Regions from separate parts of the Streptomyces sp. NPDC020299 genome, predicted to be linked through region 2. Evidence: riboswitches for the same ligand, from Rfam matches in the RefSeq annotation. Region 2 holds a riboswitch; the other holds the start of a gene.
What was found. Region 2 has a riboswitch for glycine ahead of gcvP (aminomethyl-transferring glycine dehydrogenase). Riboswitches for the same ligand answer to the same signal wherever they lie in the genome.
Positions count from the first base shown of each region.

Region 1 (4,052 bases), on a different contig from region 2:
CAGGCAGCGGCGGGCGGTGCGGACGACGCCGGTCAGCTCGAACTCGGCGGAGGCGGCGGCGAGGAAGTCCACCGGGTCCTCCTGCCAGTCGGGTTCGAAGAGGCGGACACGGCCACCGCTCGCGGGCCCGTCGAGCGGGGTACGGCCCGCCCGGCACAGCTCGGCCACGGCCTGCGGCGGGAGCGGGACGCCGACCATGCCGTCCGGGTTGACGACGATGCCGACCTGCGGGGGCAGGCCGCGGGCGAACTCCACGGCCGGGGCGACGGTGTACCCGATGTGGGAACCGACGACCTGGCGGAACTGCTCCTCGGAGCTGAACACCGGCACGTACGCCTGGCCGCCGATCTCCATGGTGGGCAGGTCGAGCGGCCCGCTGCCAGGGCCGCCGCCGTTGGGCAGCGGGACCCACACGTAGCTCCGGCCCAGCACCTCGATGATCCGGCCGCCGGCCGAGGGGATGCCGAACGACGCCGACAGCACCTCCTCCAGCTCGTTGCCGGGCCAACCGCTGTGCGGGTGGGTGTGCGCCTGTGCCGGGAAGTCCGCGGGAAAGTCCGCCGGGAAGTCCATCTGCCTACCGCCTGCTGGGACCAACTGTTGAGGCTGAAAGGCTAGCGGGTACCTGTGCGCGTACAGGCGGGTCTCCTCAGCTCTTCTCAGCGCTCCGCGGCTCTCCGCGGCTCTTCTCAGCTCGCGAAGCCGATCCGGTGCAGTACGTCCGCCGCGTCCCGGTCGAGCAGGACCGCCGAGCCGCAGCCCTGGGGCAGTTCGCCCCGCTCCACCTCGCGCAGCAGCCGGGCGGCCGCCCTGCGGTGGCGCAGGAAGGCGTACCGGGAGACGCCCCGGCCGCGCTCGCGCTGGCCCTCCCGGGCCGTGGCGGGCGGGACGTCGAGGAGCAGCAGGTGCAGCGTGCCGCCCCGGCGGCGGGCCGCGCGGGCCAGCCAGTCGCGCACCCAGGCCTGCGTACCGCAGTCGTGCACGACGACCCCCTCGCCGGAGCGCAGGGCGCGGCGCAGTCCGGCGTAGTGGGCGAGGCGGACCAGGGGGCGGTACACCGCGTACGGCAGGAAGCCGGGCAGGCGGCGCGCCCAGCGGTCGCGGGCGTCCTGGGAGTCGATGCGCGGGCCCTGGACCGCGCGGTGCATCAGCGTCGACTTGCCGCTGCCGGGCAGGCCGGTGACCACCACCAGGTCACGGGGGCCGAAGAGCAGGCCGCGCGGACTGCGCCCCGCGCGGTCCCGCAGATCGCGGACGACCGGTGCCATGGGGGTCCCCCCGCGCGAGCGCAGCCGAGCGTGGGGGAACTCGTCGCACCGCTCGCGGGCCGGGGCCGTCGGCTGCTGGGGCAGGGCGACGGCCGTCGTCGTCGCGTATGCCGTGGTCCTTGTCACCGTGATCGTCCTCCCTGGGGGTTCAGGAAAGGTTCTCCCCTCCGAATGTAAAGAGAAGGTAATGCACGATGTCCAGCGGTTCCGTCCGCTCCGTGCCACAGGCCAGTCACAAAAGACGAGTGGGTCAAGGAGAGGGGGCGGCATGCGATGATGTGCGCGCCAACTGCATACCGGCCGTTTGAATCCGCGCGGGAGAGTCCCCGGCACCGATGGTGCGGGGCGCCGAAGGAGCAAGTCCCTCCCTTGAATCTCTCAGGCCCCGTTACCGCGCGGGCGAGGCACATCTGAAAAGCGGGTCGCTGTGTCAGCGGCCCCACCCAAGGTGCAAGCCATGATCACGCCCTGTGGTCAGGGCGAACCTCTCAGGTTCCGATGACAGATGGGGAGGAACGACCTCGCCTGTCATGCCTTTGGGAGACGACCGACCGATGAGCAGTACCGAACTCCGCCGTACCGCGCTGGATGCCCTGCATCGCTCGCTCGGCGCGACCATGACCGACTTCGCCGGCTGGGACATGCCCCTGCGCTACGGCTCCGAGCGCGACGAGCACCTCGCCGTGCGCACCAGGGCCGGGCTGTTCGACCTCTCCCACATGGGCGAGATCACCGTGACCGGCCCGCAGGCCGCCGAGCTGCTGAACCACGCCCTGGTCGGGAACATCGCCTCGGTCGGTGTCGGGCGCGCCCGCTACACCATGATCTGCCGGGCCGACGGCGGCATCCTGGACGACCTGATCGTCTACCGGCTGGCCGAGGCCACCTACATGGTCGTGGCCAACGCCTCCAACGCCCAGGTGGTCCTCGACGCGCTCGTCGAGCGGTCCGCCGGCTTCGACGCCGAGGTCCGGGACGACCGGGACGCCTACGCCCTGATCGCCGTCCAGGGCCCGGAGTCCCCCGGCATCCTGAAGTCCCTCACCGACGCCGACCTCGACGGCCTGAAGTACTACGCGGGCCTGCCCGGTACCGTCGCCGGCGTCCCGGCGCTCATCGCGCGCACCGGCTACACCGGCGAGGACGGCTTCGAGCTCTTCGTGAAGCCCGAGCACGCCGTCGAGCTGTGGCAGGCACTGAGCAAGGCCGGCGAGGGCGCCGGGCTTGTGCCCTGCGGCCTGTCCTGCCGGGACACGCTCCGCCTGGAGGCGGGCATGCCGCTGTACGGGCACGAGCTCACCACCTCGCTCACCCCCTTCGACGCCGGGCTCGGCCGGGTGGTGAAGTTCGAGAAGGAGGGCGACTTCGTGGGCCGCGAGGCTCTGGCCGAGGCGGCCGCGCGCGCCGAGCAGAACCCGCCGCGCGTCCTGGTCGGCCTGGTCGCCGAGGGCCGCCGGGTCCCGCGCGCCGGGTACGCGGTCGTCGTCGGCGGCACGGTGATCGGCGAGGTCACCTCCGGCGCGCCCTCGCCGACGCTGGGCAAGCCGATCGCCATGGCGTACGTCGACGCGGCACACGCGGCGCCGGGCACGCCGGGTGTCGGCGTGGACATCCGGGGCAGCCACGAACCGTACGAAGTCGTCGCGCTGCCGTTCTACAAGCGGCAGAAGTAGCCGAAGCAGACACTGGGCGCGGGTCCCGGCGTCCGGATGTGACCCCGCACACCTTCCCGCTGAGCACACGCGTTCATTGCGGTCCCTCGCAGTCCCCCCTTCATCAGCGCTCCCGCGCGTACAGGAGAATTCAGGCCATGAGCAACCCCCAGCAGCTGCGCTACAGCAAGGAGCACGAGTGGCTGTCGGCCGCCGAGGACGGCGTCTCGACGGTCGGCATCACCGAGTTCGCGGCCAACGCGCTCGGCGATGTCGTCTACGCCCAGCTCCCCGACGTCGGCTCCACCGTGACCGCGGGTGAGACCTGCGGCGAGCTGGAGTCGACCAAGTCGGTGTCCGACCTGTACTCGCCGGTCACCGGCGAGGTCACCGAGACCAACGAGGACGTCGTCAACGACCCGTCGCTGGTGAACTCCGCCCCCTTCGAGGGTGGCTGGCTGTTCAAGGTCCGTATCACGGAGGAGCCGGCCGACCTGCTCTCCGCCGACGAGTACGTCGCCCACACCGCCGGCTGAGGAGTCGTAGCCGAATGTCCGTCCTGAACACGTCCCTGCACGAGCTCGACCCGGAGATCGCCGCCGCGGTCGACGCCGAGCTCGAGCGCCAGCAGTCCACCCTCGAGATGATCGCCTCGGAGAACTTCGCGCCGCTCGCGGTGATGGAGGCGCAGGGCTCGGTCCTCACCAACAAGTACGCCGAGGGCTACCCGGGCCGCCGCTACTACGGCGGCTGCGAGCACGTCGACGTCGCCGAGCAGATCGCCATCGACCGGATCAAGGAGCTGTTCGGCGCGGAGTACGCCAACGTGCAGCCCCACTCCGGTGCCTCCGCCAACCAGGCCGCCCTGTTCGCGCTGGCCCAGCCCGGCGACACCATCCTCGGCCTGGACCTGGCCCACGGCGGCCACCTGACCCACGGCATGCGGCTGAACTTCTCCGGCAAGCAGTTCGACGTGGTCGCCTACCACGTCGACGACTCCGGCCTGGTCGACATGGCCGAGGTCGAGCGGCTGGCCAAGGAGCACCGGCCGAAGGTGATCATCGCGGGCTGGTCGGCGTACCCGCGGCAGCTGGACTTCGCCGAGTTCCGCCGGATCGCCGACGAGGCCGGG
Region 1 covers NZ_JBIRWL010000021.1:43,992-48,043, reverse strand. The annotation lists gene ACH45E_RS38255 (enhanced serine sensitivity protein SseB) at 1-573, opposite strand, end outside; gene ACH45E_RS38250 (AAA family ATPase) at 690-1,400, opposite strand; glycine riboswitch at 1,574-1,672, shown strand; gene gcvT (glycine cleavage system aminomethyltransferase GcvT) at 1,823-2,941, shown strand; gene gcvH (glycine cleavage system protein GcvH) at 3,079-3,456, shown strand; gene glyA (serine hydroxymethyltransferase) at 3,471-4,052, shown strand, end outside.
Region 1: another riboswitch for glycine. It lies ahead of gcvT (glycine cleavage system aminomethyltransferase GcvT); the one in region 2 lies ahead of gcvP (aminomethyl-transferring glycine dehydrogenase).

Region 2 (4,052 bases):
GGGGAATCAGCACGGCTGGCCGGGGTGAAGCTGCGCGCGGACATCCGGGCTGTCACGGGACTGACGGGGTCGGTGGGGCTCGCCGCGTCCAAGATGCTCGCGAAGATCGCCTCCGAGCAGGCCAAGCCGGACGGGCTGGTGCTGATCGAGCCGGGGACGGAGCGGGCGCTGCTGGGCCCGCTGTCGGTGCGCACGCTGCCCGGGGTGGGGCCGGCCACCGGGGACCATCTGCGACGCGCCGGGATCACCACGGTCGACGAACTCGCCGAGGCGGGCGAGGACGAGCTCGTACGGCTGGTGGGCAAGGCCCACGGTCACGCTCTGTACGCCATGGCGCTGGCGCACGACGAGCGGCCCGTGGTGGCGGAGCGGGAGGCCAAGTCGGTGTCGGTCGAGGACACCTATGACGTGGACATCCACGACCGGCTCCGAGTCGGCCTGGAGGTGCAGCGGCTCGCCGACCGATGCGTGCGGCGGCTGCGCGATGCCGGGCTGTCGGGGCGGACCATCGTGCTGAAGGTGCGGCGATACGACTTCTCGACGCTGACCCGGTCGGAGACGCTGCGGGGGCCCACGGACGATCCGGCGGTCGTGCGGGAGGCGGCGGCCCGCCTCCTGGACTCCGTCGACACGACCGGCGGTGTACGGCTGCTCGGGGTGGGCGTCTCCGGGCTCGCCGACTACACCCAGGAGGACCTGTTCGCCCAGGCGGCGGGTGAGCTGGCGGAAGCGGCCGCGGAGGAGGCAGTGCCCGAGCCTGTCGCCGAACAGCCGACGCCGGCCGAACGGCGCTGGCCCGCGGGGCACGACGTACGGCACGCGGAGTTCGGGCACGGCTGGGCGCAGGGCAGCGGGCTCGGGCGGGTCACCGTGCGCTTCGAGACGCCCGGCTCGGCGCCCGGCCGAGTGCGGACGTTCCGGGTCGACGACCCGGCCCTGGAACCGGCGGAGCCGCTGCCTTTGACAGCCCGGACAGCTGCGAGCGGGCTCCGACCCGGGAGCGATGGGGAGCGGGCTCCCATCGGTGCGGAGGGATCCCGAGGCGGTGCGGACAGGCCCTGACGCGCTGCGGATGAGCCCCTCCGCGGTGCGGGGGCTGAGGCGGACGAGGGAGCGGGGGTGTGTCCGGCCGGTGCTGGCCGGAAGGAGCCGGCCCGGGGCGGCTCTGTGGGGCTTGCGTTCGCTACGCCGGTCCCGCCGTCTCGTCCGTGCCCGCCAAATGGCCGAAGTCGCGGTCCGGGGGCGGAGGAGACGGGGTCACGTCGAGGCCGTAGTGGTGGTAGAGCTGGAGTTCCTGCTCGGGGGAGAGATGACGGCCGACGCCGAAGTCAGGCGCGTCCTTGATGAGGGACCGCTCGAAGGGGACCCGGAGGGTGCCGTCGATCAGTTCGCTGGGCTCCAGCGGAACGAAAGCGTCCCTGGAGAAGAGGCCGGTGCGTATGGCCGCCCACTCCGGCTCGCCGGTCGCGTCGTCGAGGTAGACCTCGTCGATCGTGCCGATCTTGTCGCCATTGCGGTCGAACGCCTTGCGGCCGATCAGGTGGCGCGGATCGATGTCGGTTCGCACGGTCCCTCCTCTTGGTCGCAACTCATCCGTAAGCACTACAAAAGAGCACATTCACCAAGGTGGCCACTCGAAGGAACAGGCGTGCACCTCGCTGGTACGCTGGCAAACGGCTGCTGACCCCGCGCGGGAGAGTCCTCCGGACATCATCGGAGGCGCCGAAGGAGCAACTCCTCCCCGGAATCTCTCAGGCTCACGTACCGCACGGACGAGGTCACTCTGGAAAGCAGGGCGGTGTCTCGACGGCTTCCGCTCTCACCGACGGTGAAAGCCGGGGCCCTCGGGCGACCCGGTGAAGCTCTCAGGTCGAGATGACAGAGGGGGAGGCCGTCGGGGTATCCGTACCGGGGTGCCCCTCGAAGGTCGCGTCAGACCAGGAGGCCCTCCGCAATGACCGCCCACCGCACTCCGCTCTCCGAGCTCGAACAGGGCATCCCCTTCGAGCAGCGCCACATCGGGCCCGACCAGGAGGCGCGGGCCAAGATGCTCGCGCACGTCGGCTACGGCTCGCTCGACGAGCTGACCGCCGCCGCGGTGCCGGATGTGATCAAGAACGCCGACGCCCTGGATCTGCCGGGTGCCCGTACCGAGGCCGAGGTGCTCGCCGAGCTGCGTTCGCTGGCCGACCGCAACCAGGTCCTCGACCCGATGATCGGGCTCGGGTACCACGGGACCTTCACCCCGCCCGTCATCCTGCGCAATGTGATGGAGAACCCGGCCTGGTACACCGCTTACACCCCGTACCAGCCGGAGATCTCGCAGGGACGGCTCGAGGCCCTGCTGAACTTCCAGACCATGGTCGCCGAGCTCACCGGGCTGCCGACCTCCGGTGCCTCGCTGCTCGACGAGGGCACGGCGGCGGCCGAGGCGATGGCGCTCTCCCGGCGCATGGGCAGGAACAAGAAGGGTCTCTTCCTGGTCGACGCGGACGCGCTGCCGCAGACCATCGCCGTGATCCGGACCCGCGCCGAACCGACCGGCGTGGAGGTCGTGGTCGCCGACCTCAGCGAGGGCATCCCGGCCGAGGTCGCCGAGCGTGAGATCAACGGCGTGCTGATCCAGTACCCGGGCGCCTCCGGGGCCGTACGCGACATCAAGCCCGTCGTCGACCGGGCGCACGAGCTCGGCGCGCTCGTCACCGTCGCCGCCGACCTGCTGGCGCTGACCCTGCTCACCTCCCCCGGCGAGCTCGGCGCGGACATCGCGATCGGTACGACCCAGCGCTTCGGTGTGCCCATGGGCTTCGGCGGCCCCCACGCCGGCTACATGGCGGTGCACGAGAAGTTCGCCCGCAGCCTGCCCGGCCGCCTGGTGGGCGTGTCCGTCGACGCGGACGGAAACAAGGCCTACCGGCTGGCCCTGCAGACCCGCGAGCAGCACATCCGCCGCGAGAAGGCCACCAGCAACATCTGCACCGCCCAGGTGCTGCTCGCCGTCATGGCCGGTATGTACGCCGTCTACCACGGCCCCGAGGGCCTGAAGGTCATCGCGCGGCGCACCCACCGGTACGCCACCCTCCTCGCCGAGGGGCTGCGGACGGGGGGCGTCGAGGTCGTCCACGGCTCCTTCTTCGACACCGTCACCGCGCGCGTCCCCGGCCGGGCCGCCGAGGTCGTGGCCGCCGGCCGGGAGAACGGGGTCAACCTGCGGCTCGTCGACGCCGACCACGTCTCGGCCGCCTGCGACGAGACCACGGCCCGCGCCCAGCTGGGCGCCGTATGGACGGCGTTCGGCGTCGAGGGGGACATCGAGGCGCTGGACGCGGCGACCGGGGACGCCCTCCCCGAGGCCCTGCTGCGCACCGACGACTACCTTGCCCACCCCGTCTTCCACCAGCACCGCTCCGAGACCGCGATGCTGCGCTACCTGCGCCGGCTCGCCGATCGCGACTACGCGCTCGACCGCGGCATGATCCCGCTGGGCTCCTGCACCATGAAGCTCAACGCGACCACGGAGATGGAGCCGGTCACCTGGCCCGAGTTCGGGCAGCTGCACCCCTTCGCGCCCGCCGAGCAGGCGCAGGGCTACCTCACGCTCATCCGTGAGCTGGAGGAACGTCTCGCCGAGGTCACCGGATACGACAAGGTCTCGCTGCAGCCGAACGCCGGTTCGCAGGGCGAGTTCGCCGGCCTGCTCGCCGTACGCGGCTACCACCGCGCCAACGGCGACGACCAGCGCACCGTCTGCCTCATCCCGTCCTCCGCGCACGGCACCAACGCCGCCAGCGCCGTGATGGCGGGCATGAAGGTCGTCGTGGTGAAGACCGCCGAGGACGGCGAGATCGACATCGAGGACCTCCGGGCGAAGATCGAGCAGTACCGTGACGAGCTGGCGGTGCTGATGATCACGTACCCGTCGACGCACGGTGTGTTCGAGGAGCACGTCGCCGACATCTGTGCCCAGGTCCACGACGCCGGCGGCCAGGTGTACGTCGACGGCGCCAACCTCAACGCGCTGGTCGGTCTCGCCAAGCCGGGCCACTTCGGCG
Region 2 covers NZ_JBIRWL010000001.1:879,723-883,774, reverse strand. The annotation lists gene ACH45E_RS04155 (DNA polymerase IV) at 1-1,062, shown strand, start outside; gene ACH45E_RS04150 (PRC-barrel domain-containing protein) at 1,184-1,567, opposite strand; glycine riboswitch at 1,682-1,777, shown strand; gene gcvP (aminomethyl-transferring glycine dehydrogenase) at 1,955-4,052, shown strand, end outside.